2 regions of the Acetobacter sp. ESL1128 genome follow, and region 1 is predicted to be linked to the other one. Evidence: riboswitches for the same ligand, from Rfam matches in the RefSeq annotation. Region 1 holds a riboswitch; the other holds the start of a gene.
What was found. A riboswitch is a leader RNA that binds a small molecule or an ion and turns the genes downstream of it on or off. The one in region 1 is predicted to bind cobalamin.

Region 1 (5,389 bases):
CACGGCCAGCCATGCCGTGCCGCCACTTTTATGGGCAACGGCTTCCAGCACAGGGCGCAAGCGGGCCCGCACGCTGTTATCATCCCCCGCAATACGGGCGAGGTTGAGTATGCGCCCGCCCAGATGGTAACGCATATCCCCTGCCCTGCGCTGGACGTATCCCAAATGGTCCAGCGTTTGCAGAATATTGTGCACCGTTGTTTTGCCTATGCCCGAAATACTGGCAATCTGCTGCAAACGTGCACCACCACCCTGCTGGGCTATAATTTCCAGAATAGCTGCGGACCGCTCTATGGACTGGATAAGCCTTGGCGTTTTGCTCATGCCGCATTCCCACTACCCAAGGGGCTGACCATACTCCGCCCGCCTTATGGCCCGCAGCATAACAGCACCTTGGCAGAACGCCTGACTTTTCTGGCCTCCATCCTTCAGGATGGAATACCGCTCATGACCAGCCTGAAGGCAAAAAAGAGGAACACTACCCCCGTAAGCACATCCAGCGCACGCACAACTCTGGGGCTGGACAGAACACGACCGAGCGAAAACGCCAGACAGGCCAGAACCGCATACCATGCAACAGCCATAACCACCTGCACCCCCGCCAGCAGAAGGGAATAGCTGACCCGGTGCACACCTGCGGGAATAAACTGGGCAAAGGCGGTCAGGTCGAACACACCAACAAGTGGGTTAAGGCATGTGGTCAACAGCCCACGCTGGTAGCCAGCCCCCATACCGCCAACAGACTGCGCCTGAGCATCTGCCCGCGCCTGATCATGCGCCCCGGCAGAAGGCATAAGCAGGCGAACCCCCAGATAAGCCAGATAAAGCGCCCCGGCCCATTCCAGCGCCAGATACAGTGTGGGAGAGGCCGCAACCAAAGCGCTTACCCCAAACGCTGTGCCTGCTCCCCATATGGCAAGCCCTGTGCCGGTGCCCAGCGCAGCCCCAAGGGCCGCCTTGCGGCTCACATTCATGCCCAGACGGATAACAAGGGCCGTTTCTGTCCCCGGTGTGAGCACCAGAACACCCCACGCGGCGGCAAAGGTCAGTAAAGGCAAAAAAGCATGGGGCATGGCCAGGTCCTGCACAGTGCATTGAGCAACACGCACCACCCTCTGGCCGGTTCAGCCCATAGGGTGGTGCGTGCTGGGTGCTAAAAAAGAACAAAAGCCACAAAAAGTCCAAGCCAACAGGCAAAAAAATACCTGTGATCACTCTAACGCTATCTGCGGTTATATAACTCCATAGCCATGTGGCGCGCGCCCACAACGTGCTGGGCCGCAACATAGGCCATGAGCGTGGCATGGGCTGCGGGGTTTTCGGTCTTTTCCTCTCGTTCCTGCTCGGGGGCACAACGGGCCTTTATGGCCAGACTTAGTGCGTGCTCCAGCATGCCGCGGAAGAGGGTCTCAAGCTGCAAGGCTCTGGCACGGTAAGGTAAGGGCTGTTCTGGCATAAACATCCCCAGTATCTGCCCTCCGGCCTGTTGCAAGGCGGCCTCTTCGGCCAGCTGAGGGGACTCTCTGAACAGGGCCAGAACCTCCGCCCTGTTCGGCGCAACGCGCAGCAGATGCCGCAGCAAAGGGTGCAGCAACCCCACTCCACCCGCAATATGCGCGGAGCAGGAGGAAGCAGGCGGATAAGAACCCGGCAGTAAATAGCGTGACATCAGACATCTCAGCCCCCGGTCAGTCCCGCCCGGTGACATGGTTTGCAAGACGAAGGCAGGTCTCCTGACTTGCAGATACGCGACACACCCTGCCTTCCCGGTTATGCACCAGTGGCCGCCCCCTCCAGGGCAACGGGTGTAAGCTACTGCCTACAGTTGCGGGTACAGTCTCCGACTGACTTCTGGCGAAGCTTACGGTGTTCCCTTTTCATCCGCTCGCGCGGAACCTTCGACTAACAGGGGCAGGCTATAGCGGCATGCGCGCTTTGCCGCGAGCAAAAAAACAGGCTCACGCCCCTTCCGCCGGCACTCCCAGCAGACCCAAACGCCACTGACCCGCATGACAGCTGATCAGGCTGTAACTCAGGGGGGGGACATCCACCCGCGCAGCATGGGCCAGACCCACAGCCCCTTCCCCCTGATACAAAACCCGCAACAGCAGGTTGCGCACCACAGCAGGCCGTGCCAGCACAACGGCTGCGGGCAGGGTCTGGCTTATATCATCCAGCCAAAGGGCCGTTCTGTGGTAAAACGCGGCAAAGCTTTCCCCTGCTGGTGGGGCAAAAGTCGCATCGGTTAAAAAGGCATGCTGCTGCACAGGGTCCAGAGCTTGCAGGCCTGTGCCCGCCCATGTTCCGTAATCCCTGTCCCGCAGGGTATCCTGTGGCCGCATGATGTGCCCTTGCCCATCCGGCACGGCCACATCCGGGGCATAGAATACCGTTAACTGGCTCACGGACGGTAGATAAGCTGCGGCTGTCTGGGGGGTATAACCATGTGCAACCTGTTCAGCCCCATCAGGCAGCACACCCTTGCGCACAACACCGGGTAGTGCAGACGCACAGCAAAGCAGCTTCAACCCACAAACCTTTCCCGCACTGGGCCATGACTGTACAGGATTTGCCAGCATGCCGCAGACACCCTACACCATCAGGCATTATTTTACCGCGATTTAAAACCGAGAATCGGATGCCCGCTTTTTCCAGCACTTTATCCAGCGCTCTGTGTTCCCGTTTTTCGTGGGTCGCGGTCTGTCTGGCCGTTTCAGGCTGTGCGGCCCCCATTACCGTGCAGCGCCTGAGCCTGACAGACAGCTACAAGGAACGCAGCCAGAGCACACTGAGCGGGCAGAAACTGAGCAACACCACTCGTATTGTGCTTGAGCGCCAGAACCTGCTGGCCATATGGAAGAAAAATCCCGAACAGGCACTGGCCATCCTGCGCGCCAGCACACAGGCGCAGTTTTACACCCCCGACGTGCAGGACCAGCTTTTTGCCCTTGCGGAGCTGAACTACCTGCTGGGTCGCCAGAACACGGACCGTGCGGCCTTTATGGCAGCAGCCCTGTACGCCTATGCCTACCTGAACCCCAACGGGCCGGATAACGCGAAACCCAACCCGTATGACGTACATTTCCGTCAGGCGTGTGATCTTTACATGTTTGGCCTGACCGAAGCACTGGGTAACCCTGTGGAGGTGGCACCACAACGCTGGACGCTCCCCTTTGGCACACTGGACCTGTCCACCACCCCCGCGCAGAAGGAATGGTACGGCTATACGCTGACCGACTTCCGCCCCACAGCGCGCCTTTCGGTGCGGGGGATAAAAAACATCTATCGCCGGGCGGGGCTGGGGGTGCCACTGGCAGCAGTACCCCACCCACCAGAAAACAGCCAGATTTCCTTCTCCATTACCGACAAGCTGCGTATTCCCGTTAACCTGCTGCTGGAAATCCCCAACCCACGCGAGCAGATTTTTACAAACCACATTGATGCGCGCCTGACACTGGCAACCATTGACACAACAAGCAGCCTGCCAACCACAGACGGTGTTATTCCCCTACAATATGACCAGACCGCCTCCCGCGCGATCAGCCTGAGCAACGCGGTTGACTGGTCCGTGGAATACAAGGGTTTTCTGGATGGCAATCTCTTTAACAAACGTGCCCAGCTTATTGCCATAGAACCGCACCAGTATGGCCATATGCCCGTTGTGCTGGTGCATGGCACGGCCTCCAGCCCCGGACGCTGGGCAGATATGGTCAATGACCTGCTGGAAGACCCGCAGATACGCGCACATTATGAATTCTGGTTTTTCTCCTACGCCACGGGCAACCCTATCCCCTACTCCGCCCTGCAACTCCGCGATGCCCTGAACCGCACCATCCATGACCTTGGTGGCACGCAGGCAGACCCGGCACTAGGGCAGATTACTCTGATCGGACACAGCCAGGGCGGACTTTTGGCAAAAATGCTGGCCATTGACCCGCATGATGCCCTGTGGAACGGGCTGACCCACCGCGCGCTCTCCAGCCTCCACCTTTCACCCAATGTACGGCAGTTTCTGGAACAGGCCCTTTTCCCCACCCCCATGCCTGAAGTCAAAAGTGTTGTGTTTATCTCCACGCCACAACATGGCAGTTATCTGGCCGACTTTTCCATTGCGCACCTTATAGGACGGATGGTCACTTTTCCCGCAGCCATTACGGAAGTGACCCAGCAGGTCCTTGAGGGCAACACCGGCGCGCTCAAGGTGGATATGAGCCCCAGCCGTTTTGGCAGTGTTTATGGCATGTCCCCCCGCAGTGCGTTCATACAGGCGCTGGCGACTGTTCCTGTTGTGCCGGATGTGCAGAGCCACTCCATTATTCCCGTGCTGGGCAACGGAATGCTGGAAGATGCGGATGATGGTGTGGTGGCTTACGCCAGTGCGCATGACCCACGGGTGCAGAGCGAACTGGTTGTGCGCAATTCGGGCCACTCCACACAGGCCAACCCGATCACCATTGCCGAAGTACGCCGTATTCTGCTGCAACAGTTAGCAGCCACCATACCCGACCTGCACGTTAAGGGGGATATGAACCACACCAACATCATGCGTATTGGTGGAGATTACGTCATCCCCGCCACATGGGCAAAGCCATGATCATGCGCAAACACCGCAGCCGCCACACAAGACACTGGAAACTGACTGCAATAACCCTGCTTTTTGCAGTCTATGCCTGTGCGGCGCTTTACTATTCCACGCTTGAGCCAAACCTGCTGCGCCTTGGGGCAACCGGCCTGTGCGGGCTGCTGTTTGTGGCAACATCCTGTATCCGCCAGCCCATACGCCGCATTGCAGCCCTGTGCGTGCTTTGTGCGTGCTTTGCCATATGGTTCTGCACCAACCTCCCCAGCAATAACCGCGAATGGGCTGGGGAATATGCCGTGCTGGCCGATGCCATACAGGATGGTCGTACAGTCCATGTACGCAATATCCGTGATTTTACCTATAAAACCGAAACCGATTATACCCCGCACTATTACAACGCGGACTTTGATCTGGACCACCTTGCCACCATAGACCTGATAACGTCTTACTGGGCGGGGGACAGCATTGCCCATGTATTCCTGTCCTTCGGGTTTGATGATGGCCGGCACCTTGCTGTTTCCATTGAAACACGCCGCCAGAAAAAGTTTTCCTATTCCACCATCGCCGGTTTTTTCCATCATTATGAACTGACCTACGTTACAGCCGATGAACGCGACCTGATTGGTGTGCGCACGGATATACGCAAGGAACGTGTGTATCTTTACCGGCTGGAACTTTCTGCCCAGACCCGAGAAGCCGTTTTTAAAAACTACCTGACGGAAATACACAAACTGACCACCACCCCACGGTGGTACAATACGCTTATGGACAACTGCACGACCGAAATTCTGGCCCGTGCCAATGCCC
Region 2 (5,389 bases), 670 kb from region 1:
GCGCCAGTACGCGCGGGCTGGACAGGTTCAGGCGTTTGTAAGCCAGAGCAAACACAATGGCGAACGCGCCACCATAGGCCGCACCATACATGAGCACTGCGGTCAGCAGGCCATAGGATGCCTGCACCGAACGGCTGACCAGTTCGGGCTCGGGCGCGATACCTGCCGCGGCGTCCTGTGCGGATTCAAAGGCAATGGCCAGAGCCACCTGTGGCTCGCCAAACAGTTTGGCAAACACAAAGGTCAACAACGCAGCCACAATACCCGCGACCATGCCGCGGGCGAGAAGACGACCAACCATGAGATGAGTTCTTTCCTGACGCCTAGTTATTTAATGGCAGGGGAAGCCAAGAAGGTGGCGGCCGTCATGCACGAATTCATGCACGGAATGGCCAGAAATAAGGGAAGTGGCACCCTGTTCCGCACCCACAAAGTAAATCAGCAGTGCTGCCATGATCAGGCCGAACACGCCCCAGGGCAGAATCTCACGCAGGGGGATGCCCGCATCGGCCACCAGTGCGGGGGCATTTGTATGAACGGATGTGTTCATGGTGTTATCCTTTTCTTTCTTGGCAAGGTGACACAACGCAAAACGTGTGCGGGTCGGTCAGAAAAAACTGCGTACTCTCATGGTTGTCGTGGGTGCATCATAGAATTATGGCATCACACGGCAAGAGTTTTAACCGACGGTCCGCCATCCTCCTGCGTCATTCCCCCCTGCCTGCTGGGTCATTAGAAAGTAATACTGGAGTGGAGGCCGAAGATGGCCTCGTTCCCGATCCGTTTGGGTGAATCCCCCCATGAGAGAGGGATCCCGCCCGAAGGGTTCCAGACATACTGGAAGTCCGGCTGCATGACCCACCAGGGCATGACCTGCGCCTGATAGGTGACTTCCAGATGGTTTTCATTCCCCTGCCGGTGTGTGCCGGAGTCCCGGTCAAACTGGCGCTGCCCGTAAGAGGCACGGCCAATACCCCAGCCTACGCCCACCGTATCGTTGTCACGCCCCTTGAAGGGGGCCTTGAGGTTGATCCCCGCATCCACGGCAAAGCTGATCAGGTTGCGGTCACCACCATTGCCCGTGGCACGGGCAAACACACCCACAGACTGGGGAGACTGGAGCGAGGGACGCCAGATCATCTGGTCGATAATGCCGTAAACCATCCAGTTGCCACGGTCCCAGCGCGGGGTCAGGTCACGCTGGTTGGTGCTGCCGTTCAGCACCGCTGTTCCCAGCGAACCCCCGTTCTTGTTGTAGCGGTAGTCTGCAAACTTGGCGGTGTCGTAAAAACCACCCAGCTTGTAAATACCGGGCAGGCCGGGGTCCTTGGTGACCTTGGACATGTCATCAGGCTGGGGGTTGATGGCATATTGCAGCTCGGTCATGAGCAGCGCCCCCGTGCCCATGTTGAACTGGGTGCCCGAGGCATTGTTGTTGGCATTCTGGCTGGTCGGGTCGTTGGTCTGCCCTGCATCCGAGCCTGTGGCCTGCTGGATGGCGGTAGAGTTGTAGCGGTTGCCCGGCGGGTTATCATCCGCTGCGGCAAACATGACGGTAAACTGGTCCGTGGGCCGGTAGCGGATGCGGATGGCGGGGGATGCCAGCGGCCAGGACGGCCCACCCCCATACAGGTTGACCGATGGCGCCATGGGCCAGCCGAAGTTGGAGTTGAGGTAAAGGCTGCCGTAATCACTGATCAGGAATTCGGTATCCAGATCCTGCTGCCCGATCTTGACGTCGAGCTTGCCGCCAAGGAAGGACTGCTGGTACCACAGCTCGAACAGGCGGGTGGAGCGGTCTGCCTCAAACCCGGATGCGGGGTTGAACACGCCCAGATGATCCTGCGAGATCGAGCGTCCGCGCAGCTGGAGTGCGCTGATATTGAAAATACCGCCCTTGAGGCCGATGAGTTTTTCCAGGTCCACGGTCAGGGTTGGCATGGTCATGCCGTCATAGGCCGGGCCGGTGCCCGAGCCATTTGCCCCATCGGCTGCTGATGCGGTGCCGCCTGAGGTATTGCCCCACAGTTCATCCACTTCCTGAATATCGAGCGTAATGCCGTGGCGGGCCATCCAGTCACGTGCGCCCCACATATTGCCCAGCAGGTGGTCGCTCAGGTCGGGGTGGTCTTCATCATTCTTGGAGGCAGCCGCTTCTGCCGCGCGCATGCTGTCACGCACCGTGGCAGGGTCAACCTCGGACACCAGAGGGCCGGAATTGCCCAGACGCCGGCGGTCCTGCTCCAGCTGCGTCTCCGCATTCTGCGCAAATGCGGCTGCGGGCAAAAGCACACCAGCAACACCTACGGATTGGCACAAAAGCGCCAGACGCCAGCGCATACGGGCTGTTTTTTGTAAAAAAATCATGGAATCAAGCCTGTTTTCCCCACCCCGGAGCGGGGCGTGCTGTTGAATGAAATGCGCGTATGGGAAAAAGGGCCGTCAGGGATAAAGTAGCATGGTCGAGCATCCATCTCCGGCACCCCCGTCCGGCGATCAAGGCATGAGCGGCAACGGCAGGTCTCCTGACTTGCGGATCAACGCATCAGGCCCAACCTTCCCGGTTGCGGGGCAACCAGTGGCAGCGATGCACAACACCGCTCGGGCCAGATACTCTCCGCCTACAGTTGCGGGGGCAGTCGCCGACTGATCTCCCACGGGGGAGAATACGGCATTCCCTTTTATTCCGCTTGCGCGGGACCGTTGGCTATAATGAACTGCGCAATAGCCTATATTTTAACCGATTTGCAACGCAAAAACCCCACCCGCGCCCCATACCGCCCCAACATGGCCAGAGGCAAACATGGGGCGGGTGCTTGCTTTTTGGGCCATTTACCCTCCAATGGCGGGCCAGCCACCCCGGACATGACCCAGCACACCAGACCCATGGACCCACGCTACCGTATTCCCCCCCTGTCCGCCCTGAACGCCTTTGTCGCCTTCGCCCGCACGGGTGGCATCCGGCGGGCGGCCACGGAGCTGCGCGTAGACCACGCCGCCATCAGCCGCCATATCCGCGACCTTGAACTCTCCCTGGGCATCACCTTGCGCGACAAGACCACTGGCGGGCTCACCCAGGCAGGCCAGACCTATTACGACCGCATAGCCCCCCTGCTGGACGGTTTGGCCACGGCCACGGCAGATATGCGCAACCGCGTAGCCCCCCTGACCGTGACCTGCGTGCACGGGTTTGCCTACCACTGGCTGCTGCCCCGGCTTTACGCCTTTCGCAAACTGCACCCGCATATGGAGGTGCAGCTCCGCTCGGTGGATGCCAGTGCAGCCTTCCACATCAGCGGTGTGGAATCCACCAACCATGCCCAGATCGGCTATGTGCGCGATGGCAGCACAACGCCAGAACCACGCACCATCCGGCATATGGCCATTGCCCGCCCGCCGGTTTTTCCCGTCGCATCTCCCCAGTGCATTCAGGCCCTTGGCGGCCAGCCCCACACAACCGAAGACCTGCTGGACGCCCCCCTGCTGCATGAGGAGGACGATACGGAATGGCGGCGCTGGTTTGCAGCACAAGGGGTTCAGGCCGCCACCATTCCCACCGCAGGCAGGTTATGGCAGGCCCATATTACGTTGGCCGCCGCCCGCGCGGGGGAGGGTATAGCCCTTGGCAACCCATTTTTGCTTGGTGATGACCTGCTTAGCGGGCGGCTGGTGCGCGTGCAGCCCACACAAACCCCGCTCAAGGCCACACCGCTGGGGGCCTACGTGCTGCGCGCCTCCGAACAGATGTGGGAAAAACCCTCCCTGCGCACCTTCCGCACATGGCTGATGGAACAGGTTGCGCAGGAGGCGGACACCCCCCTGCCCCCTCCGGCATAAACTGCCAGAAGAACGGGTCTGGCGCCGAAGGATCGGGTGTTGATTTTTCATCACCACCCACGCACCAAAAAAGCGCCTCCCCGCGTGCAATAAAACCACTTACGGAACGAACATGTTTGTCCCGCCCCAAACACGGGCCGGACCATATGACCGCCAACCGGAGCCAAACCTGACATGAGCACCACCAACAAAGACCTGCTGGCCCGCCGTAACAACGCCGTGCCGCGCGGGGTTTCCACCTCCACCCCCGTTTTTGCCGACCGGGCCGAAAACGCGGAGCTGTGGGATGTGGAAGGCCGCCGCTACGTTGACTTTGCAGGCGGTATTGCCGTGCTGAACGTGGGCCACCGCCACCCCAAGGTGATGGCTGCGGTGGCAAAGCAGCTCGAACGCTTTACACACACGGCGTTTCAGGTTTCGGCTTACGAATCCTACATTGAACTGGCCGAAAAGCTGAACGCGCGCGCGCCCTTCTCCGGCCCGGCCAAGACCATTTTCTTCACCACGGGTGGGGAAGCAACCGAAAACGCGGTCAAGATCGCCCGTGCCGCTACCGGCCGTAATGGCGTGATCGCCTTTTGTGGCGGGTTCCATGGCCGCACGCTGCTGGCTTCGGCCATGACCGGCAAGGTACTGCCCTACAAGGCACCTTTTGGCACGCTGCCGGGCGAAGTGTACCATGTCCCCTTCCCCGACCATGACATTACGGTGGAAGACAGCCTGAAAATGCTGCACTTCCTGTTTGCTGCCGATATTGCCCCGAGCAATGTGGCCGCCATTATTATTGAACCCGTGCAGGGCGAAGGCGGGTTCCGTGTGGCCCCCACAGCGCTGCTCAAGCACCTGCGCGCCCTGTGCGACCAGCACGGCATTAAACTGATTGCCGATGAAGTGCAGAGCGGCTTTGGCCGTACCGGCAAGCTGTTTGGCATTGAGCACTCCGGCGTGGAACCGGACCTGATCTCCGTTGCCAAATCCCTTGCAGGCGGCATGCCGCTCTCTGGCGTGATTGGCCGCGCGGACCTGATGGACAGCGTGCCCCCCGGCGGGCTGGGCGGCACTTATGCCGGCGCACCACTGGCCTGCGCCGCAGCCCTTGCCGTACTGGACGTGATTGACGAAGAAAAACTGCTCGACCGCGCCAATGCCATGGGCGAACGCCTGAAGGCACGCATTACCGCATGGCACAAGCGCACGGACATGCTGCCCATCAGCATGCCGCGTGGTCTGGGCGCCATGATCGCCTTTGACGTTCTTGAACGCCACGCAGGTGTGGAACAGCGGGCAGGCTTTGCCTCCAAGCTCTGCGCCAAGGCATGCGAAAAAGGGCTGATCCTGCTGGCTTGCGGCGTGCAGGGTGCGACCATCCGCATTCTGACCCCCCTGACCGCATCTGACACGCTGCTTGATGAAGGGCTGGACATTATTGAACAGATCCTGATCGAAGAAGCCAAAGCCTGATCAGCTCCCCTTACGGGGCTGAACCTGCGGCAAAAGGCGGCTCTCCTTCCCCCACGGGGGCGGGGGAGTCGCCTTTTCTGTATGTCCGGTC

Region 2: it holds a riboswitch for cobalamin, as region 1 does, so the genes downstream of both, ACSYTG_RS00710 (carbohydrate porin) here and ACSYTG_RS10545 (hypothetical protein) in region 1, are expected to answer to the same signal.

Annotation. Positions count from the first base shown of each region.
Region 1 is NZ_CP196369.1:2,271,448-2,276,836, forward strand. Features, by position in the region: gene ACSYTG_RS10535 (IclR family transcriptional regulator) at 1-324, opposite strand, end outside; gene ACSYTG_RS10540 (LysE family translocator) at 429-1,073, opposite strand; gene ACSYTG_RS10545 (hypothetical protein) at 1,223-1,669, opposite strand; cobalamin riboswitch at 1,707-1,915, opposite strand; gene ACSYTG_RS10550 (histidine phosphatase family protein) at 1,959-2,528, opposite strand; gene ACSYTG_RS10555 (esterase/lipase family protein) at 2,639-4,594, shown strand; gene ACSYTG_RS10560 (Lnb N-terminal periplasmic domain-containing protein) at 4,591-5,389, shown strand, end outside.
Region 2 is NZ_CP196369.1:145,258-150,646, reverse strand. Features, by position in the region: gene ACSYTG_RS00720 (CbtA family protein) at 1-301, opposite strand, end outside; gene ACSYTG_RS00715 (CbtB domain-containing protein) at 332-550, opposite strand; gene ACSYTG_RS00710 (carbohydrate porin) at 733-2,340, opposite strand; cobalamin riboswitch at 2,499-2,720, opposite strand; gene ACSYTG_RS00705 (LysR substrate-binding domain-containing protein) at 2,887-3,837, shown strand; gene gabT (4-aminobutyrate--2-oxoglutarate transaminase) at 4,012-5,298, shown strand.